DNA from 4 places in the Roseovarius sp. M141 genome. Region 4 is predicted to be linked to each of the others. Evidence: riboswitches for the same ligand, from Rfam matches in the RefSeq annotation. Region 4 holds a riboswitch; each other region holds the start of a gene.
The links. A riboswitch is a leader RNA that binds a small molecule or an ion and turns the genes downstream of it on or off. The one in region 4 is predicted to bind thiamine pyrophosphate.
Positions count from the first base shown of each region.

Region 1: linked by a shared signal. The riboswitch ahead of thiM (hydroxyethylthiazole kinase) and the one ahead of FGD77_RS09900 (FAD-dependent oxidoreductase) in region 4 are both predicted to bind thiamine pyrophosphate.
Region 2: linked by a shared signal. The riboswitch ahead of FGD77_RS21005 (ABC transporter substrate-binding protein) and the one ahead of FGD77_RS09900 (FAD-dependent oxidoreductase) in region 4 are both predicted to bind thiamine pyrophosphate.
Region 3: linked by a shared signal. The riboswitch ahead of FGD77_RS02515 (Ykof family thiamine-binding protein) and the one ahead of FGD77_RS09900 (FAD-dependent oxidoreductase) in region 4 are both predicted to bind thiamine pyrophosphate.

Region 1 covers NZ_VCNH01000008.1:166,725-174,228, reverse strand. Annotated here, with positions in the region: gene FGD77_RS04895 (DUF3035 domain-containing protein) at 1-298, opposite strand, end outside; gene lspA (signal peptidase II) at 359-829, opposite strand; gene purH (bifunctional phosphoribosylaminoimidazolecarboxamide formyltransferase/IMP cyclohydrolase) at 855-2,444, opposite strand; gene FGD77_RS04880 (heparinase II/III family protein) at 2,469-4,211, opposite strand; gene FGD77_RS04875 (RsmB/NOP family class I SAM-dependent RNA methyltransferase) at 4,313-5,572, opposite strand; gene FGD77_RS04870 (DUF1674 domain-containing protein) at 5,639-5,827, shown strand; TPP riboswitch at 5,863-5,955, shown strand; gene thiM (hydroxyethylthiazole kinase) at 6,009-6,797, shown strand; gene thiE (thiamine phosphate synthase) at 6,794-7,411, shown strand; gene thiD (bifunctional hydroxymethylpyrimidine kinase/phosphomethylpyrimidine kinase) at 7,408-7,504, shown strand, end outside.
Region 2 covers NZ_VCNH01000008.1:3,483,471-3,490,974, forward strand. Annotated here, with positions in the region: gene FGD77_RS20970 (monovalent cation/H+ antiporter subunit D) at 1-434, shown strand, start outside; gene FGD77_RS20975 (Na+/H+ antiporter subunit E) at 436-936, shown strand; gene FGD77_RS20980 (K+/H+ antiporter subunit F) at 933-1,220, shown strand; gene mnhG (monovalent cation/H(+) antiporter subunit G) at 1,217-1,606, shown strand; gene FGD77_RS20990 (diguanylate cyclase) at 1,945-3,072, opposite strand; gene FGD77_RS20995 (heme NO-binding domain-containing protein) at 3,069-3,665, opposite strand; gene FGD77_RS21000 (DUF4153 domain-containing protein) at 3,724-5,478, opposite strand; TPP riboswitch at 5,631-5,736, shown strand; gene FGD77_RS21005 (ABC transporter substrate-binding protein) at 5,805-6,773, shown strand; gene FGD77_RS21010 (TenA family protein) at 6,773-7,441, shown strand; gene FGD77_RS21015 (ABC transporter ATP-binding protein) at 7,438-7,504, shown strand, end outside.
Region 3 covers NZ_VCNH01000003.1:70,202-77,705, reverse strand. Annotated here, with positions in the region: gene FGD77_RS02535 (cytochrome ubiquinol oxidase subunit I) at 1-1,140, opposite strand, end outside; gene FGD77_RS02530 (FAD-dependent oxidoreductase) at 1,133-2,587, opposite strand; gene FGD77_RS02525 (IS6 family transposase) at 2,680-3,390, shown strand; gene FGD77_RS02520 (UPF0149 family protein) at 3,788-5,836, opposite strand; TPP riboswitch at 5,960-6,067, shown strand; gene FGD77_RS02515 (Ykof family thiamine-binding protein) at 6,057-6,668, shown strand; gene FGD77_RS02510 (ABC transporter permease) at 6,779-7,477, shown strand; gene FGD77_RS02505 (hypothetical protein) at 7,464-7,504, shown strand, end outside.
Region 4 covers NZ_VCNH01000008.1:1,197,311-1,204,814, forward strand. Annotated here, with positions in the region: gene FGD77_RS09870 (8-amino-7-oxononanoate synthase) at 1-951, shown strand, start outside; gene bioD (dethiobiotin synthase) at 948-1,568, shown strand; gene bioA (adenosylmethionine--8-amino-7-oxononanoate transaminase) at 1,565-2,851, shown strand; gene FGD77_RS09885 (pimeloyl-ACP methyl esterase BioG family protein) at 2,848-3,468, shown strand; gene FGD77_RS09890 (methyltransferase domain-containing protein) at 3,465-4,235, shown strand; gene FGD77_RS09895 (GntR family transcriptional regulator) at 4,338-4,946, opposite strand; TPP riboswitch at 5,284-5,382, shown strand; gene FGD77_RS09900 (FAD-dependent oxidoreductase) at 5,548-6,528, shown strand; gene thiS (sulfur carrier protein ThiS) at 6,518-6,715, shown strand; gene FGD77_RS09910 (thiazole synthase) at 6,718-7,479, shown strand; gene FGD77_RS09915 (thiamine phosphate synthase) at 7,476-7,504, shown strand, end outside.

The DNA.
Region 1 (7,504 bases), 1.0 Mb from region 4:
TCTGATTGAGCAGCCCCGCATCGCCGCGGCCGACGCCCGCAGGCACCGTCGCAGCCGGATTGCCACCGAGGGCGGCGATGCCTTCGGCCCTGGGGTTCGTGTCGACCAGATTTGCGCCGCCGGGCGTGGGGGCGGGCAGGGTGTTGTAGGTTTGCGGCGTCTGCAGCGGCTTGGTGGGCAGGACGGTGAATTCGTCAGGCCCGTCGCTGGTGTTCTTGATCCGGGACAGCTTCCCGTTCTGCCCGCAGCCAGCGACGGCGAGGGTCATGATCGTCAGTGCAATGATGCCGCGGCGCATGGTCGAGGCCCTTCTGTCATAGATGTTTGCAAGATGGTCTATCGCATGTTCGCCCCGGCGTCACGCGGGCTTTTTGCCCGGAGTGAAGATCACCATGCCCAGCGCGCCGGCAAAGATCGAGATATCGGCGATATTGAACGCGAAAGGATTGTTCAAACCACAGCAGGACATGTTCAGGAAATCCGCGACCGCGCCATAGAGAACCCGGTCGATCACATTGCCCAGCGCGCCGCCGACCAGCAGCCCGGCGGCGATTTTCTGCCACTTGCCGCCCGGTTCATGATGCGCCCACCACAGCACCGCGCCCGAAATGACCAGCGCGACGGCGATCAGCACCCAGCGCGTCACGGGCGACTCCCCGGCCATCAGGCCAAAGTTGATGCCGTAATTCCACGCCATGCGCAGGGTCAGGAAGGGCGGCGCGACCTCGATCGTGCCCAGGGCGCGCAGGTCCATCCAGTGGACCACCAGCCATTTGCTGGCCTGATCCAGAAGAAAGACCCAGAAGGCTGTCCAGAATGCCGTTTTCATCGCATCCTCCTGCGCGTGCTGCGTATCAGTGCCGGAAATGGCGCATGCCGGTCAGCACCATTGCCAGCCCGGCGTCGTCTGCGGCGGCGATCACATCGTCGTCGCGCATTGATCCGCCGGGATGGATCACCGCCGTTGCGCCGGCCTCGGCTGCGGTCAGCAGGCCGTCGGCAAAGGGAAAGAACGCATCCGACGCCACCACGCTGCCCTGGGTCAGCGGCGCGGGCAGGCCCAGTGCATCTGCCATGTCCTGCGACTTGCGCGCGGCAATACGGCAGCTGTCGACGCGGCTCATCTGGCCTGCACCAACGCCGACGGTTGCGCCATCCTTGACGTAGACGATGGCGTTGGATTTGACGTGCTTGGCAACCTTCCAGGCGAACAGCATGTCGGCCATCTCGGCCTCCGTCGGCTGGCGTTTGGTGACGACCTTCAGATTGCCCGCCTCCAGATGGCCGTTATCCTTGTCCTGCATCAGGTATCCGCCCGATACCTGCCGGATCGTCTGGGCGGCGGCGCGCGGATCGGCCATGCCTTCGGTAATCAGCAGGCGCAGGTTCTTCTTGGCCTCGAAGATGCGGCGCGCATCGTCGTCCGCGCCGGGGGCGATGACGACCTCGGTAAAGATCTGCACTATCTCCTCGGCAGTGGCGCCGTCCAGCGGCTGGTTCAGTGCGATGATGCCGCCGAAGGCCGATGTGCGGTCGCAGTCGAAGGCGCGCATATAGGCGTCCTTCAGCGTTGTTGCGCGGGCCACGCCGCAGGGGTTGGCGTGCTTGATGATCGCGCAGGCAGGGCCGTCTTGCGGGCTGAATTCGCTGGCCAGTTCGAACGCCGCGTCGGTGTCGTTGATGTTGTTGTAGCTCAGCGCCTTGCCCTGAAGCTGCAGCGCGGTCGCCACACCGGGGCGGGCGCTGCCGTCGAGGTAGAAGGACGCGCCCTGATGCGGGTTTTCGCCGTAGCGCAGCTTTTGCGCCAGTGTGCCCGCGACCGTGCGGCGACGCGGAGCAGTATCGCCCTGCTGTGCGGCCATCCACGTGGACACCGCCGAATCATACGAGGCGGTGCGCGAATACGCGGTCATCGCCATTTTCTGGCGGAAGGCGAGCGTGGTGCCGCCGTCATGCGCATCCATCTCCTCCAGCAGGGCTGCGTAGTCTTCGACATCGACGACGACATTCACAAAGCCGTGGTTCTTCGCGGCGGCGCGAATCATCGCCGGGCCGCCGATGTCGATATTCTCGACGCAGGTGTCATAGTCGGCACCCGCCGCGACGGTGGATTCGAACGGATAGAGGTTCACCACCAGCAGATCGATCGCGGCGATGCCATGCTGTTGCATCGCTGCCACATGATCGTCGTTGTCGCGCAGCGCCAGCAGGCCGCCATGCACCGCAGGGTGCAGCGTTTTGACCCGCCCGTCCATCATCTCGGGAAAGCCTGTCACATCAGCCACATCGCGCACGTCCAGCCCTGCATCGCGCAGCGTTTTCGCGCTGCCGCCGGTGCTGAGCAGTTCGACGCCGCGCTCTGACAGGGCCCGGCCCAGATCGATCAGCCCGGTCTTGTCGGACACGGACAAAAGGGCGCGGCGGAGGGGAACGATATCGGTCATAGGGTTTCCTGCGTGTTTGACGTCTTAGCCGGTTTCGGGCGCAAGGTACGGCGCGTCCTGCGCCAGATCGCGAATGCTGATCGGGGTATCCTGCGCCTTGGCCAGCGACCATCTGATGCGGCCCGCATACTCCAGCGCGGCGCCAGATAAAACTATCTGTTTGCTTGCACGGGGCTTAAGCCGGGTTTTTTCCAGATACACCGACGGCTCCAGCGTGATATGCGCCCGCGCGTCGGTGCGGAATACCCAGATTTCACCGCTGCGCAGGGCCAGCGATACGGCGGCGCCGCCCATGTCCAGTGCGGCGTCGACCTCGGGGTGGAGATGAAAGTGGATCTGGTAGGGCACGCCCTGCATGGCCCCCGCAACCAGCGCCCGGTCAAACCGGCGCTTATCCGTGTCCGACAGCGCCAGCAGCATGTCCTCGCCCGCGACACCGCGCCCGTCGAACGTCATTTCGATGGTGCGCGCATGGGTCAGGCCGAACCGAGCGGCATAGCCATCATGCCCCCCTTCAAAACGCAGGCCATCGGACGCCTGGCTCATCTGCGAGGGCACATCGCAGGGGCCGCTGACCAGCCAATCCGCCTGCGCACCCTCGCCCAGCCGCGCGCTGGAGTCGCCCGCGATCACCAATGTGGAGTGTGACGGCGTTGCGCGCCCGGCGCGCCGCCATTCGGCGCCAAAGCTGGCGCCTGATCCGCAGTTGACGATCAGCTGCCGACGCCCCGATGTCAGCTCGAACGCCAAGGTCGAAGCATGCGCGTTTGCCGAGGCCGGCCCGGCAGGCGGCGGCGCCGCATCCACAATGACCGAGGTGCGCCCGGCGCTCAGCCGTGCATAGCCCATCGCCAGCCCGTCCTTTTGCCGCCCCTTGACGCCACTGGCCGCCAGCGCGGTATCCAACCGCCCCTCCAGCCCGTGCCCGCCGCCATGAAAGCGGGCCAGTCCGCCATCGGCATGGCGCAGGGTGCGCAAGGTGGGAGCGATGCGCCCGGTTGCGGCGCTCAACGATAGGGGCGGTGTCTGGCCTGCATCCTCCAGCGCGGCGATGGCCCATGTCAGCAGGGTAAAGATGTCCAGCAATTCCTCGGGGTTGCGGGTCGCCAGCAGCCCTTCTGCGCCGATATGCGCGTCACATTCGCGGCCCAGCGCAGTTGCGGCGACAGGCGCGTGCCCCTGCATCCCCTCCAGCGCGAGGCCCGCATGGATCAGGCCGGTCAGGGCCTCGATCCGGGGCAGGCCGGGGGCGGTGGAGTGCCAGCGTTGGCTAAGAAACAGCGTCTGCTGCGCGAGCGCGCGATAGAACACGTCCCACGCCGCCTTGTCCTGTCCGCCCAGCAGGAACAGCGCGTGGTTGATCCAGCGGATCAGGCGCCGCCCGGTCAGCTCGGGCGTCCAGCCGGGGCCGCGCCCGGCGCCGTAGCGGGCGATCCACCCGGTGGTCCACCCTTGGGCACAGGCGCGTGCGGGGGTATCGCCGACGGCGGCCAGATCGTCCAGCCAGGCAAAGCCGTGCATTTCAGCCTCGAACGCGGCATCGGGCGCGACCAGATCCCAGATCGCGGCACCGGGCCGTTCCAGCAGGTGGCCCGCGAACATGAAATTGCCCGCCGTCAGTTGCCGCCCACGGGCAAAGCTGCCGATCATACGCGGCTCGGGCGAGGACGCGAAGGCGGTCGCGGGATTCGTCCGCCCCGCACGGCGCGCGGCGACGCGGTTCGCCCAATGCGTCCATTTCGCCCGATATGTGCCGGAAAATCCCATGCGCCTCGCCTTTGGGCGCTCTTTGCGGCGCCATTTCAGCAGAGCATATCGCGCAGCGTAGGCCGAGTCACCGCAGGATTGCGAAAATTAGCCGAAGCGGGTCAGGGGCGCAGCACGGCGATGTAAAACCCGTCCATGCCGCCGATATCGCCCCAATAATCGGGGCGCAGGCGCAAGCCGCCCTCTTCGGTGATCCAGTCGGGGTCGATGCCGGGCATGTTCAGCGCGTCGCGGTCGACCGTCAGACCCGGATGGCGCAGCAGCGCGTCGTCCACCTGACATTCGCCCTCGTCCGGCAGCAGCGAGCAGGTGCAATAGACCAGCCGCCCACCGGGTTTCAGCAGGCCCAGCGCGCGGTCCAGCATCGCCGCCTGAAGCGCGATCAGATCGCCGATTTCCGAGCCGTCGCGCGCATGGGGCAGGTCGGGGTGGCGCCGGATCGTGCCGGTAGCCGAACAGGGCGCGTCCAGCAGGATCGCGTCATAGCTGCCATGATGTGTCAGCGCGTCACCCGTCACCAGACTGGCCTCCAGCCCGGTGCGCGCAAGGTTTTCGCGCACCCGCGCCATGCGCGCGTCCGAGATATCCAGCGCGGTGACGTTCGCGCCCGTAGCCGCCAGTTGCAGCGTCTTGCCGCCCGGCGCGGCGCACATGTCCAGCACCGCCTCGCCCTTGGTCGCGCTCAGCGCGCGGGCCGGGATCGCGGCGGCGGCGTCCTGCACCCACCAATCGCCGGTGTCATAGCCCGGCAATGCGCTGACCTGCCCCGCATTATGCACGCGCACAGACCCCGTGGGCAGCACAATGCCGCCCACAGCATCCGCCAGTTCGGTCACGTCGCTCTTGGGTGTCAGGTCCAGCGGCGCAGCTGCGAAATGCGCGGCCTCGAACCCGGCGACGGCCTTGGCGCCATAGGCCTCGGACAGGGGGGCGCGCAGCCATTTGGGCAAATGCGGCACGCGCAGGATGGCCCATTCGGCAGGCCCATCGGCGGCGACCTTGCGCAGCACGGCGTTCACCAGCCCCTTGAGCCGGACAAAGCGTTTGTCGCCCGCGACCAGCCCGACGCAGTCGTTGACCACCCCATGCGCATCGCCGCCAAGGCACAGTTCGACCGTGCCCAGCCGCAGGATGTTCATCACCGGCAGGGGCGGTGGTTTGCGCAGATGTTTGCCCAGCACGCGGTCGGCCCGCTCCATCCCGCGCAGCGTTTGCGTGGCAAGGCGCTGGGCGCGGGCGCGGTCGGGCGCTTCCAGCCGATCCAGCGCGCCGGTGGCCAGAAGGTCCGCCATCTGGCGATGCTCGCCCAGGATCTGGTCCAGCAGGCGGGTGGCGGCGGCGCGCGGCGATGGCGGGGGCATGGCAAATCCTTGCTGAATGGTGACGGCGGCGTATATCAAGGGGCAGCGCCAAAAGGAACCCTTGCCATGTCCGACCGCCCCGATCTGCCACCCAGTTTGCCACCTGAGGCCATCCGCGCCCTCGCCGAAGCAGAACAGCGCCGCGCCGCCGCCGATGACCGCGCGTTGCCCAAGGAACTGGGAGGTCGCAAGGACGGACCCGAGGCCGTGCGCTACGGCGATTGGGAAAAGAAGGGCATCGCCATCGATTTCTGATGGCTTGACGCCGCTGCATCGCGCGCTCATCTTGGCCCAAGTAACAGGGGCGCCGCGACGAGGGCTGAGATGCACCCTTCGAACCTGAACCGGATCATACCGGCGGAGGAAGTTGCAGCGCAGGCAGGGCCATATCGGCGCCTTGGAGCGATGTTTCCCTCTGCGGCCAAGGGGGACCATGATGATTGACGCAGGGCACTATCTGGCGCAGATGCGCGCCCGCGCACCGCTGGTGCAGAACATCACCAATTATGTCGCGATGAACGTGATGGCCAATATCATGCTGGCGATCGGGGCCAGCCCGGCCATGGCTCATGCCCAAGGCGAAGCGGGCGAATTCGCTGGGCTGGCCGATGCTCTCAGCGTCAATATCGGCACGCTCGATCCCGACTGGGTGATCTCGATGGAGGAGGCCGCGCGCGTCATGGCGCAGGCGGGCAAGCCGTGGGTGCTGGACCCGGTCGCCGTCGGCGCCACCGCCCTGCGCCGCGATGCCGGTGCGCGCCTGCTGGCGCTGAAGCCGACGATCATTCGCGGCAACGCCTCCGAAATCATCGCGCTGGCAGGGGCCAATGCGGCGGGCAAGGGTGCTGATACCGCCGATACCGTCAGCAATGCGACAGGCGCGGCGCAGACGTTGGCCCGCCAAACCGGTGGGGTCGTCGCGGTCACCGGCGCGGTCGATTACGTCACCGATGGCGATGCCGCGTATCGCATTGCCGGGGGGCATGCGCTGATGCCGCGCATCACCGCTCTGGGCTGTTCGCTGACCGGGGGTGTCGTCGCCTTTGCGGTGGATCAGCCCGCGCTACCTGCGACCGTCGCCGCGCTGGCCAGCTATGCCGTTGCCGGTGAAATGGCAGGCGATGCGGCCAAGGGGCCGGCCAGCTTTCAGGTGGCGTTTATCGATGCTCTCTACGCGCTGACGCCTGCCGACGTGACGAAGCGCGCGAGGATCACCGTAGCATGAGGCTGGGTCCGGTCTATTTCATCACCGATCCCGATGCGCCCGCATCCGTGCCTGATCAGGTGCGCGCCGCCGTCGCCGCAGGTGTCGGCATCGTGCAACTGCGCGACAAACATGCCAGCGATGCCGAGATGGTCGCGCTAGCCCGCGAGGTGCAGCAGATCACCCGCGCGACAGGCGCGGCGCTGGTCATCAATGACCGGGTGCAGGTGGCCATCGATGTTGGCGCCGACGGCCTGCATGTGGGGCAGGGCGATGGTGATATCGCCGCCATTCGCGCCCGGATCGGGCCGGATATGGCTCTGGGCCTGTCGATCGAAATGCAGGCGCAACTCGGCGCTATCGCGCCAAACAGCGTCGATTATCTGGGCGTCGGCCCCTTGCGCGCCACGGCGACCAAGCCGGATGCGGCGCAGCCTCTCGGCATGGACGGGCTGGCGCGGATCATTGCTGCCACGCCGCTTCCTTGCGTTGCAATCGGCGGTATCAAACCCGGCGATGCGGGCGCGATCCGGCAGGCGGGCGCGGCCGGCATCGCCGTCGTTTCCGCCATATCGCGCGCGCCGGACATGCAAGCCGCAGCGCGCGCCCTGATCCACGAATGGAGCGTAAAATGATCCCCAATATCCTGTCCATCGCCGGGTCTGATCCGTCAGGCGGAGCCGGTATTCAGGCCGACATCAAGGCGATTTCGGCCAATGGCGGCTATG
Region 2 (7,504 bases), 2.3 Mb from region 4:
GCGCGTCCCTGACGGCGGGGATGTTCTTTGTGGCGGCCATCGCGATGGTCGGCCTGCCGCCGCTGTCCGGCTTTGTTGGCAAGTTGCTGATCCTAAATGCCGCCATCGCATCCCCGTTGGTTGTCTGGATCTGGGCGGTGGTGCTGGGCGCCAGCCTGATCAGCCTGATCGGATTTGGCCGCGCTGGCAGCACGATTTTCTGGAAGGCGCGCGCGGTGCCCCCCCTTGAGGACACTCCAGCGCCGTCCCTATCCCCGCTGTCCTACACGGCCGTCGGCGGGTTGCTGGCGCTTTTGATCGCGCTGACAGTTCTCGCCGGCCCGGCGCACCGCTACACCACTGCCATCGCCGCGCAACTTTTCGCGCCGGCGCCTTATATCAGCACCGTGCTGGACACGCCCGGCAAGCTGAGCACACCGCAGGAGGGGCACTGACATGACACGCGCGTTCTACTGGCTCTTGCCGCACCCGTTCCTGACACTTCTGCTGACGGCGGTCTGGCTGCTGCTGCAAAACACACTGTCGCCCGGAATGCTGGTGTTCGGACTGATCCTGGGCATCGTGATCCCCTGGGGGACATCGGCCTGGTGGCCGGGTACGCCGCGCGGTGTCCGGCTGGGCCGGATGGCTGTCTATATCCTGATCGTGCTGTGGGACATCATGGTTGCCAACGTACAAGTCGCCTGGATCGTCCTGACCAAGCCCAACTCCCGCCTGCGCCCCGCATGGGTCGTTGTGCCGCTGGAACTGCGCCAGCCCGAGGCGATCACGGTCCTCGCCGGAACAATTACACTGACGCCCGGCACCGTGTCGGCGGATCTGTCGGACGAGGGGCACAGCCTGTTGGTCCATGCGCTGCATACCGACGACCCGGATGCGGTGCGCGACGAAATCAAGCACCGCTACGAGCGGCGCCTGCTGGAGATTTTCTCATGACCCTCGCCATGGATGTGATGAATATCGCGCTCTGGATCGCCTTTGTGACGGTCGCTGCGGCGCAGGTCATGGCCATGATCCGGCTGATCATCGGGCCGGGTACGGGCGACCGGATCCTTGCGCTGGACACCATGGTCGTGAATGCCATCGGCTTGATCATCCTGCTCGGGATAGCTCAGGGTAGCCACATCTATTTCGAAGTCACGCTGATCATCGCCATGCTGGGGTTTGTCAGCACGGTCGCCTATGCGCGCTTCGTGCTGAGGGGGGACATTATCGAATGATCTGGGAAACTGTCGCAATCTACGCCATTTCGATCTGCCTGATCGTCGGTGCCGGCTTTTCGCTGATCGGCTCGATTGGGTTGCTGAAGTTCAACGATGCCATGACACGCCTGCACGCACCGACCAAAGTGGGCACCGTGGGCATCGGCGCCCTTCTTCTGGCGGCGATAATTCATGCGCAGATATTCGGTGACGGGGCGTTGCATGTTCTTTTGGTCATGGCCTTCCTGTTCGTCACGGCGCCGATATCGGCGAACTTCATGGCAAAGGTGAATATCCACAAGGACGCCTGCCCAACCCCGCCCCCGCCGCCGGAGGACGACACCTGGTCAACACTGAACGTACCCGAAGCCGACCGCGCGCTGGAGAGCGAGACCAAAACCTGACGCATAGACCAGAGCCGCGCGCGCGGTACACATAGTCCCTCGCGCTCCCGTCAGACACGTAACGCTATTCCAAAGTCCTGTTTCCCGGCCTTTCGATCTGCCTTTTACAAGACGACCAGAATGGCGTCGCCTGACGAAATGGTATGGTGAGCGATCATCGATGCCGTTCGGACGCGAACTGTCCCGCGAGAGGATAAGCCATTGCCGGGGCATTGACCTGCGGTTCACGCTGTTCCTAAAGCGTTTCGCGAAACGCACCAGACATATGAGCGTTGCACGCGTTTCGCCTTAAGTTTAAGGCGAAACGCTTTAGCAGGCGCCCAGAGCAGAGCGGCACATCACTCGACGGCATCTGCCCCCTTGCTGTCGCCCCAAGCCACCGGACCGCTATGCGCCACGGGGCCGCGCGCATCCGCGGGCCTTTCGCCAGCGTCCGCCAAGGGATCACCGGTATGTCCCAGATCCAGCGAATACGGAATATGGCACCCGCGTCCACGATCCTTGGCAGCGTAAAGCGCCGTATCGGCCTCCAGCATCAGGCGCGCAATATCCGGATGTGCGTGATCGCACGACATTACCGACCCCGCACTGGCCGATATGGTGCAGAACCGATTCGAGAAGGGGATGGGCTGCGACAATCGTCCGATCAGCCGCGCCGCGATTTCATGCACACGACCCGCATCAGTCAGCCGCGTCAGCACCAGCACAAATTCGTCACCGCCGACGCGGGCGACGGTGTCTTCGTCGCGCGTCTCTTCAACCATGATGCGCGCAACTTCGCGCAGCACATGATCGCCCGCCGCGTGCCCCATGCTGTCGTTCACCGCCTTGAAGTAATCAAGATCCAGATGGATCAGCGCAAAATCCTGCTCTGCCTCGGTCAGTCGTTCCAGCACATAACCCAACGCACGGCGGTTGCGCAGCCCGGTCAGCGTGTCTGTATAGGCTTTTTCCTCGGCCGCGATCATGGCGCCCTGAAGGCGCAGGTTCAGCTTGTGCGACGCCTCCATCGCGGCGGTCTTGGCCTCGACCAGATAGAGCATTTCGACAGCGAGATCAGTCGCAGCAAAATCGCTGCTGGTCAGACCGTAATCCCGCACAGCATCAACAACCGAGATCCCGAAGGACAGATTGATCAGCGCGCCACCGACAGGGGCCGCGCCCGGCGCCAGCGGCACGACGACACCCTTCAGGTCGGTACGCTGTGCGCAGCGCATCCGCAGATGCAGTTTGGTGCCCGCCAGCCCCAGCAGCATCCGTATGGATCCATCGGTCTGTGGGCGCTTTATCTCAAACAGATCGGCAAACCGTGCGCCAATCATCGGCGCCGCTCCGAATGTCTTGGCCAATGTCGGACCGGCATGCACCACACACCCCGCGGCATCAAGTACCGCGTGCATGGGGCACAGCACATCCATCATCGCCGTGGCGTGATCAGACCGGTCCTTGCCTACGTGAACACTCACTTCACTGCCCCTACACCCAGATCGAAACGGCGTCCGCTGGCATGCTCCACCGCCAGCAGCCGGATCTCGATCACTTCCAGACCGTCGCGGCGGCCCTTATGGTCCAGCAGGACCAGCGCGCCGTAATCATCTGCCAGCGCGCGCAAAAGCCCGACCATGACATGTCCGAACCCCGGCGTCCGGCTACGGCAGAGCGCGCTGAAACGCCCATCGCCGCGTTCGCGCAGCTCAAGCTCGGGCAGGGCCAAGTCAGGCACGGCAAGCCGCGCGCGCGCAGGCAGATCGTCCAGCGAGTGCAGAAATTCGGTGAAGGTCGGCCCGCCAAAACGCAACAATCGGCGCAGCGCTTCGACGTTGGGATGCGAGACGAGATATGTTCCGATATCTTCGAGGATATCCTGCAACGGGCGACCCAGCACATCAGCGAGGGCGCCCAGCACGTCATGTGTGACATGCTCCTCATAGGTCAGCATCGCCTCGAATTCGGTATAATCCAGCCCGGCGCGCCGCATCACGGTGCCCCAGACGTCGCGCCCATACGTGTCGCGCACGAAACGCTCTATCGCCCGATTGATCAGCCCGTGCATATCCATCTCCGCTACGTCCCTGGTTCAGATATGCACGGCGCACCTTAAGAATTCACCAACGCGGTCAATTTTGCGGAAACAGCTGCATGCCTCCGACCTCCAGCACCGTGCGCGGCGCGGGGACGAGGCGAAACCGACCCTTGAGAATATCCGCAATCACGTCTTTTGAGACATAAGGGTAGTTGCCTCCCAGAATATCGCGCGGATACCCCTGCTGAAACAGGCGCCCCTCATATATCCGGTATGCCACCAGTCGCGCGCCTTCGTCTGCCGTCGCGAACAGGCCGATGGCGCGCTCGGTATCTTCGGCCGGCTCGAACGGGGCGATCACGATGACACAGCCCGGATGCCCCCCGGTCAGGCGGCGCTTGCAAGATTCGTGGATCTGTTGCCGCTCGTCCGGGTCCAGCCCGTCCAGCGCGCCGGGCGGCAGGCTGCTACCCACCGGACGCAGCGGTACGATGCCTTCCAGCGTGACGATTCCGTCATCGCCTGTGGCCTTCTGGTAGTCCCATCTGGCCGGGGTCTGGCGCGCCCTTTCGATCAGGGCCAGCAGATCACCGTCCTCTTGCGCATCCGCCTGCGACTCGAGCCGGGCCAGGCCGCGTTGGCCTGCGATACCCCATTCATTGGCCATCTCCCACAGGGCCAGATCCCGGTCCGCAGCACCAGACCCCGCGCGGGCGATCTGGCTGGCGGTCGCAAGGCGCTCGGCATTCAGAAGGGGCGTCAGCCATAGCGCCGCAATCGCCAGCGTGACCAGTGCCATCCAGCGGTTGACGCTGCGTTGCTGGCGACGCCAATCAGTGCGCGTCAGCAGCGCGACGGCATAGGCCAGCGCATAGATCAGCGCCACCGCAGCGGCGATCAGTCCCGCCACGCGGTGGGGCGTCAGCCCGTACTGGTCCACGCGCAGCCACACCGCCCACAGCGCCAGCGCAGCGGGCACAGGCAGCATCGCGCTCAGCAGGCGGGTCGCCATCAGCATACCCGCGCCCTGCACCGACACGCCATCGTCGCGGTGGATCGCTGTCGTCACCAGGGTAATGCCCGCCACCGTGACCGCCACCAACGTGGCCGCCGCCGAAAACTGACCAAAGAGACTGGCAAGCCCCCGAAACGGCAGCGCCACGATAAACACCGCCAGCACCACAAGCAGCGCAGGCAACAGCACACGGAGCAGCTGGATCACCAGAAACGGCGACACGTAATCGCGCAGCTCATGCACGATGGCCAGACCCAGGCCCAGCGCAATACCGCTGACGAGGTATGGCACCGGCTCCAGCGCAATGACATCCTCGATGATGTCGATCCCGACCAGACCCAGCAACTGATCCGACAGCAGCAGCACCAGCCAGGCCACCCCGACAAACAGCCACGCGGCCGCAACGCGCACCACCAGGTTCCACGCGGTGTCAAACAAGGCCCCGTAGTGGCGCCATCCCCCATGCCTGTGCAGCCCGGCGGTCACGAACGGCACCCCGATCACCAGCAGATAGACAAAGGCGGCCGCCCCGTACCCAGTGTCCAGAAAATCCTCGACCTGCGCATGGCGAAAGCTGGCCCAGAACAGCAGCAGCGCGGCAGGCACCGCCATGCCCAGCGCCGCCACCGCCGCAAGTTTCAGGCGCACCGGCCCCAGCAGCGCCAGCAGCACGCCAAAGAACCCCAGCCCGGCCGCGATGGGCAGCAATGCGGCCCGCGCGTTGTCCACCATGTCCGGCAGAACATTGATCAACCCCCAGACCGACAGGCCTGCCACCGCGCCGACGATGGCGTATAGCAGCCGCGCGTCACTGGTTTTGGATCTGAGCATCATGGACAGCACTCCGGGTATGATCTGACGCATCGTTTCGCCGCAGCCTACCGCCTTTCACGCCCAAGCTGAACGGGCGATTTTCACCGCAGGCGCCGTCCCGCGCGGCGTGGTCTTTCGCGGCTTGCGCGCACGCCCGGCACTTGCTAGGTCTGGCCTATCCGTTGGGGTGCTCCGCTATGCCGGAGCTGAGAGGCGATACGCCGACCCATCGAACCTGATCCGGTCAGTACCGGCGGAGGGAACGGAGATGGCAGACGCCGCCAATGCGGCCCTGCGCCCCTTTTCCGTTTGTCCCGTCGGTCCTGAATCACCACCAAGGAGCCGACATGAAATCCCTCGTTTTCACCGCCGCCTTTCTAAGCGCCCTGACCGCCGTGCCAGCATGCGCACAGGACAAGATGACCCTCGTGCTGGACTGGTTCATAAACCCCAACCACGGCCCTATCGTAATCGCCCAAGAGCGCGGTTATTTCGCCGATGAAGGTCTGGACATTGAAATCATCGCGCCCGCCGATGCCTCGGCCCCGCCCAAGATGGTGGCCGCAGGTCAGGTCGATCTGGCCGTATCCTACCAGCCGCAACTGCACCTTCAGATCGCCGAAGGCCTGCCGCTGATCCGCGTCGGCACCCTGATCGCCAGCCCGCTGAACTGCCTGCTGGTGCTAAAGGACGGCCCAATAAAGACGATCGCCGACCTCAAGGACAGCAAGATCGGCTATTCCGTTGCCGGCGTCGAAGAGGCGCTGCTGAACGCGATCCTGAATCAGCATGACATCACCTTCGATGATGTGGAAATGATCAACGTCAACTGGTCCCTTGGCCCCTCGGTCATGTCCGGACAGGTCGATGCGGTCATCGGCGCCTATCGCAATTTCGAGCTGAACCAGATGGAGATCGAAGGCGCCCCCGGAACGTGCTTTTTCGTCGAAGAGGCCGGCGTGCCGCCCTATGACGAACTGATCTATGTCGCCAACCCCGAGACGATGGATCTGGCGCTGATCTCGCGCTTTTTGCGCGCCACGGGCAAAGCGACGCAATACATCGTCAACCACCCCGACGACAGTTGGGACATCTTCAAATCCACCTCACCCGAGCTGGACGATGCCCTGAACGCCCGCGCGTGGACCGACACGATTCCCCGCTTTGCCCTGCGCCCTGCCGCCGTCGACATCGCCCGCTACGCCGATTTCGAGCGTTTCCTGGCCGAGGCCGGGCTGCTGGACGGCACGCGTTCTGTGTCCGAACTGGCCATCGATCCGGGTGCAACATCCGGCGCACAATCGGAGGCGCAGTAATGTACGGCGATACCTTCACCGCATGGCGCGCGGACGCGGCGCAGGATTGGCACGCCTACACCCATCACCCCTTTGTCGAGGGGCTGAGGGACGGCACGCTGCCGCGCAAGGCCTTTTTGCACTACCTCGTGCAGGATTACGTGTTTCTCATCCACTTCTCCCGCGCCTGGGCGCTGGCGGTGGTCAAGGCGGACACGGTCGAGGAAATGCGCTTTGCCACGACCACGCTGGACGCGCTGCTGAACGGTGAAATCGCGCTGCATGTCGCCACCTGCGCGCGCGAAGGCATCGACGAGGCCACGCTATTCGCCGCGCCCGAGGCGGCGCAGAACATCGCCTATACGCGCTATGTGCTGGATGCGGGCTACTCGGGCGATTTTCTGGACCTGCTGGCGGCGCTCACGCCCTGCGTACTGGGATACGGCGAAATCGGCCTGCGTCTGGCTGCCGGGCGCGGCGACACGCCGTATGGCGAATGGATCGATACCTATGCCGGGTCGGACTATCAGCAAGCCTGTCGCAAGGCTGGCACGCTTCTCGATGGCGCCATTGCCCGGCGGCTGGGGGCAACGCCGCAGGATAGCCCACGGTGGCGCGCGCTTTCACAGCGTTTTTCCACAGCCGTACGGCTGGAGGTGGGCTTTTGGGACATGGGTTTGCAGGGATGACAGCGCCCGGCATCATCCTGGAGGGGTCCGTCGATATCGACGGCGTGCCCCTGATCCCGCCCA
Region 3 (7,504 bases), on a different contig from region 4:
CCCGACCTCAGTTGTGACCCAGCCAGCAAGAACGGCAATGAACCCGCTGGGAGCCATTAGGACTGTGGCGCGTTGCAGCCACCTGGCACGGTCGATGCCCCAAATGGCGCGGCTTAATAGGCTCCAAAACCCAATCGCCGTCATTGCCATGCCAATCCCAACCATAATCCGAAATGAGAAGAAAACTATGGTCACGGGCGGACGATCTTCAGGCGGCCATTCCTTCAATCCTTTAATCTCGCCATCCCAGTGGTGGGTAAGGATCATCGAGCCAAGCTTGGGTATCTCTACAGCCCAATTGACGGTCTCGGCTTCTTCATCCGGGATGCCGAACAGGATCAGCGAAGCACCTTTACGTGTTTCGAAATGACCCTCCATCGCGGCGATCTTCTGAGGCTGGTGTTCAAGCGTGTTGAGCCCATGGAAGTCACCCGCAACTATTTGCATCGGCGCAACGAACGCCGCCATCCAAAGCGCCATTGAAAACATGACGCGCGCTTCTTTGCCGCCCTGGCCCAACAGTAGGTGCCGCGCGCCAACGCCGCCGACCACAAAGGCCGTCGTCAGATAGGCCGCCAACACCATGTGCACCAGCCTGTAAGGAAAAGACGGGTTGAAAACGATCTCCAACCAGTTCTCAGGCACAAATTGACCGACGTCATTGATTGCATAACCCACCGGGGTTTGCATCCACGAGTTCACCGACAGTATCCAGAAAGCCGAGAACAAAGTGCCGACCGCAACCATCAGCGTCGAGAAGAAATGCAGGCGCAACCCAACCTTGTTGCGACCGAAAAGCATGACGCCTAAAAAGCCGGCCTCCAAGAAAAAGGCCGATAGAACTTCGTACCCCATCATCGGCCCCAGAACCGGCCCCGTCTTGTCGGAAAACACCGCCCAGTTTGTGCCAAACTGATAGCTCATCACCAGGCCGGAGACGACACCCATGCCGAAGATTACGGCGAAGATTGTTTTCCAGTAGTCGAAGACACGTAGGTAGGTATTGTCCTTCCGCAGTATCCACAGGCCTTCCAGCACGGCCAGGAAACTCGCTAAACCAATCGAGAATGCTGGAAACAGGATGTGAAACGACACCGTAAACGCAAACTGCAATCTGGCAAGTTCGAGTGCGTCAAACATCTCCGGCCTCGCCGGCAGAACGCGGAGATGGCTCTTCGCCCAATCCCAGTTCTTTTGCGAATATCATTCGAAACGCCGACATACCGCGTGTTAGTTTCTGAAAGTCGTCGGAATCCAGCATCAGTGCGCGCGAATCTTCCACTGCGCGAACCGATCCCGTGCGTAGGCCCTCGCCGAGCAGGACCCGCTCGCCGAAGTGCTCTCCCCGGCGAAACGTTCTCTGCGTTGCGACCGACCCATCCGGGGTCTTGATGATAAGTTCGAAACTGCCCTCAAGGACCGAATAGAGGCCATCCGCTCGGTTGCCGTGTTCGAATACTTTGTCGCCAGCGCGATAGCGGACATAGCGGGCGGCGGCGCGCCTGCGAGTTTTGATTTGAACTGTGCTGCGGTTGATCAGCGAATCCAGCAGCCAGTTGACCGCGATCCGTAGCTTGGTGCCAAAGCCTGGCGCGAATGACAGATAGTAGCTGCGCCAAAGAATCCATGCCGCGAACCCGGTGATTCTGATGCCAAACACCTCTGCAACGCCGCGACTGGACCCCAGTGACGCAAGCGCACCCTTGGACCTGTAGAGGAATGGCGAGGGCGTTCCGCCCTGCAACACCGTCTCGATGTTCCGCGCGACGAGGCGGGCTTCGCGAACCGCAAATTGTGCTGTCGGTGGCGCAAAATCGCCATCCTCTGTCGCGCCTTCCTGCATCGGGACCAACGCCGCATCGCCCAATGCCCAGATATTCTGGTGACCCGCCACCTGCAGCGTCCGCTCGACGTAGATGCGTCCGCGCTTCTGAGGCAGGTTCATTTCCTGGACCACCTCGGTCGCAGCGTTTCCAACGGTTGCAATGACTGTTCTCGTTCCCAAAAGCTGACCGTCAGAGGTGACTATCTGCGTCGCCGTGGCTTCGGTCACGCCGGTATTAAGCAATACTTCGATGCCACGCTTCGTCAATTTCATCTGTGCGTAACTGGCAAGACTTTCTGGCAATTCAGGCAGTATGCGGTCTCCGAATTCAAGGACAACGACGCGGACCTCGGCGGGATCGATATTCGGATAGTACTGAAGCGACCGGTCAACTAGGTCCTTTATCTCTCCAGCTGTTTCCACGCCAGAAAAACCGGCCCCAACCACAGCAAACGTCAGAAGCTGGCCCTTGACTTCTGCCATCTCCGTGACATCGGCGTGCTCCAGTTTCTCGATGACGTGATTGCGCAATTCCAGGGCGTCGGCCATCGACTTCATCGGCAAGGCGTGTTCGGCTAGGCCAGGAATATGTGCCAAGTTGCTTGTCTGGCCAAGTGCGATAATCAAATGATCGAATCCAACTTCGGTATAGCGCCTCTGCTCGCCCTGAAAAATCGTCACGACTTTTCGTTGGATGTCGACCGCGAATATTTTGGCCTGACGCACTTTGACGCCGGGCAACAATTGGCGCAGCGGTGACAAGGCGTCCCGCGATGCGATCGCACCAGCGGCAACTTCAGGGAGGGTATTGTCAGGTTATTGACGTTGCCTGGGTTCATGCATAGCGACCGCACATGATCAGCCAAGTTTCACAGCCTCGCCTGAAGGGCTTCCGGTTCCCTCGTTCGATCATCTCCTATGCCGTCTGGGCGTACCATCGGTTTGCCCTGAGCTTGCGCGATGTCGAGGATCTGTTGGCCGAGCGGGGCGTGATCGTCTCGTATGAAAGCATCCGGGTGTGGTGCCAACGGTTCGGAGCACAGATCGCCGCCAGCATTCGTCGCGACCGTCCGACCCCGGCCGACAAATGGCACCTCGACGAGGTCGTGATCTCAATCCGGGGCCAGAAGCACTGGCTTTGGCGGGCGGTCGACGCGAACGGCGACGTGCTGGAGATCCTGGCCCAAAGTCGCAGGAATGCCCATGCTGCCAAGCGATTTCTTCGAAAACTGATGCGGCGGTGGGGCGTGCCGCGGGTTATCGTGACCGACAAGCTGCGCAGCTATGGCGTCGCCGTTCGGGGGCTTTGCCCAAGCGTCGAGCACCGCTCGCACAAGGGGTTGAACAACCGGTCGGAAGCGTCGCATCGACACACAAGACGACGAGAAAAGATCATGGGCCGCTTCAAATCTCCGCGCCAAGCGCAGCGGTTTTTTTCCGTTCACGATCAGACCGCAACCCTGTTCCGCCCGAAACGCCATCGCCTCTCCGCAATATCCTATCGCCACTCCCGGGCTGATGCGTTCAGTCTGTGGAACGATTGTGCTGCTGAAATGGCCGCATGATGGTGGCGCCGGTCTTCGTCACGTCGCGATAGAACAAGCTGACAATGCCGTAACGACACCTCAAATCAACAGTCAGTCAATGGCCGTCCTCTGTGGTGCCGCGGAGATTCTCCCTCAGGTGTATGGCGAAGGAGATATCGTTATTGTTCAGGGAATTTCAGCCGATCGGTGCCGATGGACTGGCGATCAGCGAGCAGCAGCCGGATGGTTGTGGCGGGGGAACGCGTGAGATAGCGCTCGATTAAGCTGGCATCGTCGCGCCCGGCTAAGCGGGAGCGTGTCTGGACAGCGGCTCCGGTGACTCTGCTCTGCGGCACCGCGGGCGGCGTTCCAACGGCGGCTGTGGGCCGGATATGCCAAACCTCCGCCGCCGATGCATGATCGCAAGTCGGCGCAGCTACCGCCGCAATTCGTGGCGTCGGGGTACCCAGGATGGCAGCACATTGCGCAGCGTGTCGCCTTCGGCGCCCGTGGCGATCTTCTTGAGGTCGCGCAGAATGCGCTTGTCGTCGGCACCCAGAAGCTTTGCGGGCCAGGAACCACGGGTCGCCATCACGAGGTTGTCGAAACCTGCAGCCCAGTCCTTCAGGCCGTCTTCGTCCAGGGCAGTAAGGTTGCGGGCAACGATTTCCGGGTCTGCGGCGTCGTCATCGGTCTGGTTGGCCTGCATCATCAGGAATCCCATCAGGTGGTCGATCACACCCTCGCCCGGAAACTCGATCCCTCCGAGAAGCGCGCCCAGCCAGTCCTGCGGCGACGGCTGCAGCGGTGCGATCGCCAGGGCCGTGAGATAGCCCTGCAGATAGGCCGCGCTCATCCCGGCCTCGGCGAGCAGAGCGCCGATGTCATCCGGCGCACCGGAGCGCGATATCGGCAAAATATCCCCGTCGCGCGCTGCGGCCGCGTCCAGCGTCATCGCCATGATGTCGGCCATGATCGGGATCCGCTTCAGGGATCGCCCGTCGACCAGTGCCTGTGCTACTGCGGCGAAGGACAGCCAGAGCGCCTGGTCCACGCCGGCTGCTGATTTCAGCACCGCCGCAGAGACCGCGAACTGCCGCGCCCACCAGGCCCGCCGGCCCGCGAGATGTTTCCAGACAGCGGTTTCGCGCCCCTTGTCCGTTCGCGCGCGGCCAATGGCGTCGCGCAATGCACCGGTGTCCTCGAACCAGCTGTCGGCCTGCTCAAAATGCCCCATCCAGTCGGCGCTGGCCTTGACCAGCGCGGTACGGCGGGGCGCCGGGAGGCTTTCGAGCGCCTCGGCCGCGCCGATGGCGTCGAGAATGGCCTCGGTATCGCCGGCGGCGGGGGTCAGTGCGTCGGGGCCGAGGATTTCGGCCAGATCGACCATGCCGGGCGCCGGCATCAGACCCAGCTCCAGCCCCTCACCGAGACCGCGCGCCAGCATCGCGGCGAGCATGTCCGGCGCGTCCTCGAAGGTTTCCATCTCGTCCAGGATGCGGGCCAGCATCTGCTTCTGTTCGGTCGCACTTGTGCAGGGGATGACGAAGGCATCCTTCACGCCGTGGCCCTGCTTGAGCATCGCCATGGCAACCGCGCGTCGGCTGCCGATCTGGACGGCGGCGATCAGGCTTTGTGCGCCGGCACCGTCCGGCAGGCTTATGGCGGCCCGGTGGATGGTCGGCCCGCGCCCCGCCGTCCGGGATGCGCCATGCTGCATCTGCCGGCGGATCACCCCATCGAGCGCGGCGCGCGCGGCATCCTCGGGCAGCCACTTGCGCAGCGTCGGCAGCAGCGCGCCAATCTCCGGCGTCAGTGTCCCCGCCTCGGCACGGGACACAAGCGCCGTTGCGGCGGCGAGGCGAAGGTCGGGCTGTGCATCGAGCAGCCAGTAAAGACCGAGCCGCGCCTCCACCGCGCCCGGCCGCGCGACCGTCATGGAAACCAGCATCGCCGCCAGCTCCGGCGGCAGCCCGGCGAGGAGCTCGACAAGCGCGGCATGAACCTGAAGGGGGTCATCACCGATCTCCTGCAGGATCGGGTCGATCAACGCGCCGAGATCGGGCATCTCTTCGGACCCGGCCTCGTCCCCGTCCATGACGTCGGCGGTCAGCATGGCGAATTCCGGCGGCGCAAGGCCCGCACGCGCGTAGATCTGCGCGAGACGCAGGCGCAGGGCCGGCGCGAACGGCCGGGCCGCGTCCCGCGCTGTCAGCGCCTCATCGAGGGTGTCGATCAGGGCCGCGCCCTCGGGCGCGTCGTTCTCCCGGGCCATCCGTGCCTCGTCAAGCGCGCTGGACAAGAGCGCCGCGGCCGCCTGCGTTTCGGCATCGTCGGTCGACTCCAGCGCGACGGTGGCGATATCCGGGATGGCAGCGGGACCGGCCATTAGGTCGCGGGCCCCATCGCGGAGCAGTCGGGCCTGTGCGGCATCATCGGGCGCGGCGGCGATGGCATCGATCAGGGGAACGGAGTCGCGAGTCATGGTGGAATGGTTACTGCAGTCGCCAAGCGCTGCCAACTCTATAGGTTCATCTCAGGTGGTCCAGGCGGCCTGTCGCAGGCTGTGGCGAGTCACGCTTGACACGCCGGGTGCATGGGATACCCTAAAGTCATCCAGGGGTGCTCCGTTCAGGAGCTGAGATGCGCAAGACCGCGCGAACCCTTCACAGCTGATCCGGGTAATGCCGGCGGAGCGAGGGAATATGTTCATAGGCGCACAAGTGTCACTCTATCCGATGACGTCGGATTTCGTCGATGTCATCACCACCGGGCTCGAGGCCCTCAATCCCCACAGAAGCGCATTGCGGATCGAGACCGACGATGTCTCGACGCTCATGGTCGGGGCGCCCGGCCCCCTGATCGACGCGATCCGCGATCTCTTTGCCGCCGTGGCGCGGCAGCCCGATCACGTGACCATGCATGTCACCCTGTCGCGCGGATGCCCGGGCGAGCCGGACGACCCAAACTGCTGCTGCGAGGCGCTGGTGCAGGCCCAGGGCCAGAGCCTGTCCCAACGTCAGGCCCTGGCGCGGGAGGCGGTGGGTGCCGCGCCCGATCTCGGTGTCGGCATCGACGTGCAGTTCTCGCTCTATGTGCTGGGCCAGGACCGGCATATGGACGAAATCTATGGCTGCATCGACTTCCTGAAGGGGTCGGGCACTTTCCTGAAGTCCAAGAACTTCTGCACACGGTTGCGCGGCGATGCGGGCGCGGTTTTCGAGGCGCTGCGCCAGGCGTTCCTGCGCTTCGGTCCCGCCGAGGGGCATGTCACCATCGACCTCACGGCATCGGCCAACAGCCCCAGCCTTGCCTGACACCCCTTGCGCCGCGCCCGGTTCGCGGCAAGAGCTTTCATGCACCCCTTGCGCCATATCCTGCCGACCGCGCTGATCGCGCTGGCCCTGCTGCTGGCCTGGCAGATCTATTGCATGGCAAGCGGCGTCTCGGCGCTGGTCCTGCCACGGCCCCGACCGACGTTCTGCGCTCGCTCGTCATCGAGCGGGCACGGATCGGACCGCATACGCGTGCCACGCTTGCGGTCGCCACGCTGGGCTTCGCGCTGTCGGTGGTCTTCGCCTTCGGCGCCTCGGTCGCCCTGCATTTCAGCCTTTGGCTGCAACGCGGGCTGATGCCGCTGCTCGTCGCCAGCCAGACGATCCCGCTGGTGGCGCTGGCGCCGCTGATGATCCTGTGGTTCGGCTTCGGTATGCTGCCAAAGGTGCTGCTGGTCATCCTCGTCACCTTCTTTCCCATGCTCGTCAGTTTGCTGTCGGGCTACCGTCAGGTGCCGCAGGCCTATCTCGACCTTCTGACCGCGATGGGCGCGGGACGAGGCCGGATCTTCCGGCGCGCAACACTGCCGGTGGCGCGGGCCTCGTTCTTCGCCGGGCTGCGGATTTCGGCCACCTACGCCATCGTGGCCACGATCTTTGCCGAATACGCCGGGGCGCGGCGGGGCTTGGGGATTTACATCCTCACCGCCAAGAACAATTTCCGCGCCGATCTGGTGCTTGCCGCCGTCGTCGTCTCGGCCGCGGTCACGCTTTTGATGCTCGGCACGTTGCGCCTGATCGAGAGGCTCACGGCCCACGGACATGCAAGGGGGCGCGATGCTGCGGGTTGAGGATCTGACGGTCCGGGCCGGATCAGT
Region 4 (7,504 bases):
GCGGGTGGATCGCGCCTGCTGCGCGGGAACCACCCCGAACATGAGGCGGTTGAGGCCGAGGCAGCGGCATTCTTTGGCACTCAGGCAGCGCTGTTCATGGGCGGCGGGTTTCAGGCAAACCAAGCGATCTTTGCCAGCCTGCCTGCCGCTCAGGACCTGATTCTGCATGACGCGCTTATCCATGCCAGCGCCATAGAAGGAATGCGGCTGGGCCGGGCGGCAACGCGCGCCTTTCCCCATAATGACATCGGCGCGGCCATGCGGAGTCTGGCACAGTGGCGCGGTGAGGGGGGGCGCGGACAGGTCTGGATCGCGGTCGAGAGCGTCTATTCCATGGAGGGCGACGTTGCGCCCCTTGCAGACCTTGCGCAGATGGCCCGCGAAGAGGGCGCGGTGCTGGTGGTCGATGAGGCCCACGCCACCGGGGTCTTTGGCGCAGAAGGTCGTGGGCTGGCGGATCGGCTGGATGCGCAGGTGCTGACGCTGCACACCTGCGGCAAGGCGCTGGGTGTCGCTGGGGGGCTGATCTGCGGTGCAAAGGTGATGATCGACATGCTCATTAATCGCGCCCGTCCCTTTGTCTTTGCGACAGCCCCCTCGCCGCTGAATGCCGCGCTGGTCCGGGCGGCGCTGCGCGCGCTGCAATCGCACCCCGATCTGATCCTAGAGGCTGGGCAGCGTGTGGCACATGCCCATGCAGAGGCCCGCAGGCTTGGTGTCGTGGGCGCCCTGCATAGCCAGATCATCCCCGTTGTGATCGGCGCGGACCAGCCCACAATGATGCGCGCCAAGACCCTGCAAAACATGGGCTTTGACGTGCGGGGCATCCGCCCTCCCACTGTGCCGCGCGGCACATCCCGGCTGCGGATTTCGATCACCGGCAATATCGACCACGCCCAAGTCACCGCGCTTTTCATGGCCATTGCCGATCAACAAAGAGAGGTCGCATGACGCCGATTGTCATCACGGGAACCGACACCGGCGTCGGCAAGACCGTCTTTGCGGCCGGTCTGACCGCTGCCCTCGGGGCGAGCTATTGGAAACCGGTGCAATCGGGCCTCGAAGAGGCGACGGACAGTCAGATCGTCGCAGCACTATCGCAGCGCCCGGTCCTGCCCGAGACCTATCGGCTGCGGCGCCCGGCCTCGCCGCATCTTGCGGCCGAGGATATGGACATCGAAATCGACCTTGCCCAGCTGTGTTTGCCGCAGGTGGACGGCCCGCTTGTGGTCGAGGGGGCAGGCGGCGTCATGGTGCCGCTGAATCGCAGGGTTTTCTTTCTCGAACTTTTTGCCGGCTGGAACGCCCCGGTCATTCTGGTTGCCCGCACGCAGCTTGGCACGATCAATCATGCTGCGCTGTCGCTCATGGCCCTGCGCGGTGCGGGGTGCCGCGTGCTGGGGGTTGCCTTCGTCGGCGCCGCTGAACCGGAGGTGGAGCAGACCATCGCCGAGATGTGTCAGGTGCGGCATCTGGGGCGGCTCGGGCCGCTGGCCGACCTAACGCATGAGACCCTTGCACACGCCTTTCAGGACATCGACCTCGACGCCATCCGGAGCGCTCTATGACCCCTCTTGATTTTGACGCGCAGCACCTGTGGCACCCCTACACGAATGTCGCAGATCCGGGTCCGATGCATCTGGTCACGGGCGCCGAGGGCGTCTGGCTGACATGTTCGGACGGCACCCGCATGATCGACGCCATGTCATCATGGTGGTGCGCGATCCATGGTCACCGTCACCCCGCGATCACCACTGCGATGAAACAGCAGATCGATACGATGCCCCACGTGATGTTCGGGGGCCTGACCCATACGCCCGCCATTGAGCTGGGCCGAAAACTTGTCGCGCTGCTCCCGGACGGGCTGAACCGCATATTTTATTGCGATAGCGGCTCGGTCTCGGTCGAGGTCGCGATGAAGATGGCGGTGCAGTACCAGATGGCCCGGGGCCATGATGGCAAGGTCGAATTTGCCACGACCCGGGGCGGCTATCATGGCGACACTTGGAAGGCGATGAGCGTGTGTGATCCGGAAAATGGCATGCACGGGCTGTTTCGCGGGGCGTTGTCGATCCAGCATTTCATTCCCCGCCCGCCGATCCGGATCGACGATGTCTGGCCTCAGGATCCTGCGGCCAACGGGCTTGCTGCGTTGGAGTGTCTGCTGCGCGATAAGGGGCGCCAAATCGCGGCGCTGATTGTCGAGCCGGTCGTACAGGGCGCCGGCGGAATGTATTTTTACCATCCGGGCTGGCTGCGCGGGGCGCGGGCGCTGTGTGATGCCCATGACGTGCTGCTGATCCTTGACGAGATCGCCACCGGCTTTGGCCGCACCGGACGGCTTTTTGCGATGGACCATGCCGGGGTCGTGCCGGATATCCTCTGCCTTGGCAAGGCTTTGACTGGCGGGCATATCTCGTTTGCGGCAGCCGTGGCCAATGAAACCGTCGCGCGCGGAATCGGGGAAAGCGCGGCGGGTGTTTTCATGCATGGACCGACCTATATGGCCAACCCGCTGGCCTGCGTCGCCGGGGTCGCGAGCCTTGGTCTGCTCGAAGATCAAGGCTGGCAGCGGCAGGTGGGCGATATCGAGGCGCAGTTGCGCGCTGAACTGGAGGCCGCGCGCGGCCTCGCGGGCGTTGCCGATGTGCGGGTGCTTGGCGCCATCGGCGTGATCGAGATGCACGATACGGTTGACCCGCGTATCGCCCACAGTCTGGCACCCGAAACCGGCGTCTGGCTGCGCCCCTTCGCGCGCAATATCTATTGCATGCCGCCCTATATCATCAGCCCTGATGAGCTGAGCCGCGTCACCTCGGCCATGGTGGCGCTGGCGCGGGGTGCGCCATGAGGCGGCATTGGCTGGCGCGCAACGGCGGGCAGCAGCTGACGCTGGTGTTCGGCGGCTGGGGGCTGGGGGCGGTGCCATTTGCGGGGCTGATAGGCGCCGGGGATGTGCTGGTCGTGGACGATTACAGGGCGCTCGATGATCCGCTGCGCGAGGTGTCACAATATGATGGCATCCGCCTTTTGGCCTATTCCTTTGGCGTCGCCGCCGCGGCGCATTGGCTGTCGGCCCACACGCTGCGGCTTCAGCGGCTGGTGGCGGTCAACGGAACGCTCTGCCCGGCGGATGAAACCCACGGCATCGCGCCCGAAACCATCGCGGCAACGGCGCATGGGCTGAGCGCGGCCAGTTTTGCCCGGTTCTGTTGCCGGGTCGGCCATGCCGGGCCGATCCCGCGCATTGATGTGGCGGCGGCGCAGGCCGAGCTTCGGGCCATTGCGCAACGGGGCGGTGCCCCGCAGACCGAATTTGACCGGATCTGGATCTCACAGCACGACCGGATCATCCCGACGCGCGCGCAGCAGGCCGCGTGGCAGGCGCAATCCTGCGCTGTCCGGCGCCTGCGCGCTGCGCATCAACCCTTTGCAGCTGGTCAAAACTGGCAGGACTGGTTCGCATGAATGCCTGTATCGCTGATCGCGCCAAACGCAGCTTCACCCGCAGTTTTCAGAGCTACCATGAGGGCGCCAGCGAACAGGCCCGTATCGCAGATGCGCTTGCACAGCGGCTTGCGGATCTGTCCCTGTCCAAACCCTTTCAAAGTGCCTTTGAGATCGGCTGCGGCACCGGGCATTTGACCCATGCATTGCTGAACCGGTTTTCCATCGCATCGCTGACAGTGAACGATCTGGTGCCGAATGCGTGCCATCTGGCGGAGTCGGTCGGCGCGGATTTTTTGGAGGGCGATATCCGCAGCGTTATCTGGCCCAAGGCCCCGCATCTGATCGCCTCGGCATCGACCCTTCAATGGATGGATGCCCCCGAAGCGCTGTTGCGCAAGGCGGCTCAAACTCTGGCGCCGGGTGGTTGGCTGGCTTTTTCGGGCTTCGGACCTGCGCAGTTCAACGAATTGCGTGCCCTTGGATCTACTGCACAGGCGCCCGGTCTATGTTTGCCAGAGGCGCTGGCGGGTGCTGTGCAAACGGCAGGCGCGGGCAGGTTCGAAATTGCGGATGTGGGGCAGGACCGGCGGCAGCTTTGGTTTGACAGCCCCATAGACGTACTCAGGCATCTCCAGCAAACCGGTGTGAATGCGGTTGCGGCGAACACCTGGACCCGCGCAACCCTCGCGCGTTTTAGCGCGCGATATATCGAAGCGTTTGGCGCCCCCGGAGGCGTGCCGCTCACCTATCATCCGATCTGGATTATCGCGCACAAGGACGCCTGAAGCGTTTTGCACACAATCCGGGTTACAGATTTGATGCCAAAATGCCCGCAACACTGAAGAGGCACGGACCTTTTCCCGGGTTCGGAAAAAACGCAAAGTGCTTTAGCTCAATCTTGTCAGATGGCGCCGCAGGATCGCGTCCGCCCTCGGGGCGTCCCGGTCGTGTATCGCCGCGATGATAGCATGGTGGTCAGGCTCCGAGCGCGGCTTCCAGCGGTCGGCATATTTGGCAAAGAAGTGGCGCGCATGGAGCAGTTGCAGATTGTTGATCTCTTCTGTCAGGCGCGGCATGTTGCACCCTGCGATGATGGCCATGTGGAACATGCGATTGGCTTCTTCCCACGCAAAAGCGGTCTCTGCCGCATCGCATTGCGCCTGAACCGTCTCAGCCTTGGAAATTTGCGCAGCGGTCAGTTTCGGCACCGATTGCAAGAGAGCCACGGGTTCCAACGCACGACGCATCAGCCGCAGCTCATCCACCGTGTTCCTGTCCAGCGGCGCCACGCACATGCCCCGGCGCGGCAGGCTGGTGGCAAGGCCTTGTGCTGACAAATGCAACAAGGCTTCGCGCACGGTCACATGGCTGACGCCAAATTCACGCGCAATTTGGTCTTGGCCAAGCTTTTCGCCCGGCCGAAATTCTCCCCGGACAATTTTCATTGTCAATACACGTGCGATCTGGTCTGATTTTTTGCTGTGGGGAATATTCACGGATATATTCAAAATATTGTGGCTGCATCTTCCCAACTACAGGAATTTGGTGGCCTGTAGAAGGTGAATAAATGCGTCGAGTCCGGACGTTGCAGGTGGCGATAGGCCCTACTGGATCGCAGACGGAAATCTGGAACCTGACCCCGTCAATCTGACTGTGATCCGGCCCTTTGCCGCGCGGCGCGTAGGCGGCGGAGCGGGGTGCGTTTTGACTTCGTGAGTGCCGTTGACAGATAGCCGAGCCTGTTTGTGACAAACGATACGCTAGAAAAACACCGTCAACTGGCGAATTCTCACTCCGCCGTTGACAGAATATTATCAGAGAAATAGTTTGCAGCTTCAACCGTTGGGGTGCCGGTATCGGCTGAGAGGCGAAAGCTAACCCATCGAACCTGATCCGGGCCATACCGGCGGAGGGAACGGTGAAATTGCAGTTCTGGCTGCCGCTCCCGCACACCGTCTGTCCGCGACCCGCTGCAACACTAGGGGTCTTGATGACATTTCAGGCATTGAGCGTCGCGGGGCCGCACAGCGGCGGTGGATGTGCTGGCCATCGGGCAGGTCCACCGGGTAGTGCATCACTTCCACGAGGTTTGGCGCATTGACTGAGGTTACCATTCTCGGCGCCGGGGTGGCCGGGCTTTGGGCCGCGCGCGCCTTGTTGGCGCATGGCATTCGACCGCAGCTATTTGACCGCCACGGCCCGCCGGGGCCGCATGGCTGCTCGTGGTGGGCGGGCGGTATGTTGGCGCCCGATTGCGAGGGCGCAGTGGCCGAACCTGCCGTGGTGATCCATGGGGCCGGTGCCGCCGCGCATTGGGCCGAAGTCACCGAGGTGCAGAGCAACGGCACGCTGGTGCTTGCGCTTGATCGGGACCGCGCCGACCTTGGGCGTTTCGCCAGCCGCACCAGCGGCCATCGCACGGTGACGGCCGATGAAATCGCCGCGCTGGAACCGCATCTGGCCGGTCGGCATAGACGCGGGCTGTTCTTTGCGGATGAGGCGCATCTTGTCCCGCGGCGCGCGTTGGCAGACCTCACGGCGGGTCTGGCCGCAGAAGACGTTACGGTGCAGCGCGTCGAGGCCAAGCCCGGCGATCTGCCCGGCATCGTCATCGACTGCCGCGGGTTCGCAGCGCAGGCAGATTTGCTGAATTTACGGGCCGTGCGTGGTGAAATGGTGCTGCTGCGCGCCCCGGAAATCGAACTGACGCGCCCGGTGCGCCTGCTGCACACGCGCCATCCGCTCTACATCGTTCCGCGCGGCGACGGGCTGTTCATGCTGGGCGCCACCCAGATCGAAAGCGCCGCGCGCGGCCCGGTCACGGCACGTTCGGCGCTGGAGCTTCTGTCTGCGGCCTATGCGCTTGACCCGCGCTTTGGCGAGGCGGAAATCGTTGAATTTGGGGCTGATCTGCGGCCTGCTTTTCCCGACAACGTGCCGCGCATCATCCAGCGCGGCCGCGTGCTGCATCTCAACGGATTATACCGCCACGGTTATCTAATGGCGCCCGCACTGGCGCGCCAGGCGGCGGGTTTTATCGCAACCTCGGAGAAGGGGGATCTTTTCCATGATGATTGATGTCAACGGCGCCGCGCACAAGATCGACGCCGCCAATCTGGCTGCGGCGCTGGAGCAACTGGGCTGGGGTGAGGCCCGCGTGGCGACCGCGCTGAACGGTCGCTTTGTCCCCGTCTCGCAGCGGCCAAACACGCCCTTGTCGGCTGGCGACCGGCTGGAAGTGTTGACCGCGATGCAGGGGGGCTGAGGATGCGCGATTTTTATGGTGTCACGCTGGACAACCCGCTGATGCTGGGCACCTCGCAATACCCCTCGCCTGCGGTGTTGGAGGCCGCGTTTCGCGACTCGCGCGCGGCGGTCGCCACCGTTTCCCTGCGTCGTGAGCAGGGCGCGGGGCAAGCGTTCTGGGATTTGGTGCGCTCGCTTGGCGTGCATCTTCTGCCCAATACCGCCGGATGCCACAGCGCCCGCGAAGCGATTACAACCGCCCATATGGCCCGCGAATATTTCGAGACCGACTGGATCAAACTGGAGGTGATCGGCCATGACGACACGCTTCAGCCCGACCCGTTTGAATTGGTCGAGGCTGCCGAAGCCCTCTGCGCGGCTGGTTTCAAGGTCTTTCCCTATATGACCGAAGATCAGGTGATCGCCGCGCGACTGGTCGAGGCAGGCTGCCGGGTGTTGATGCCTTGGGGGGCGCCGATCGGCTCGGGGCTGGGGCTGGCCAATCCTTATGGGCTACGCAACCTTCGCGCTGCCTTTCCTGATCTGGCATTGGTGGTTGATGCGGGTCTGGGCCTGCCCAGCCACGCGGCGCAGGCCATGGAGATGGGCTATGACGCGGTTCTGCTGAATACCGCCGTGGCGCAGGCCGACGATCCCGCCGCCATGGCGCGCGCCTTCGCGCTTGCCGCAGAGGCGGGCAAACTCACGGCCACCTCCGGCCCGATGCCAGCACGCGACATGGCTGTTCCATCGACTCCTCTGATCGGAAAGGCATGGCTATGACGGCGAAGCTGCCCCGTTTCTACCC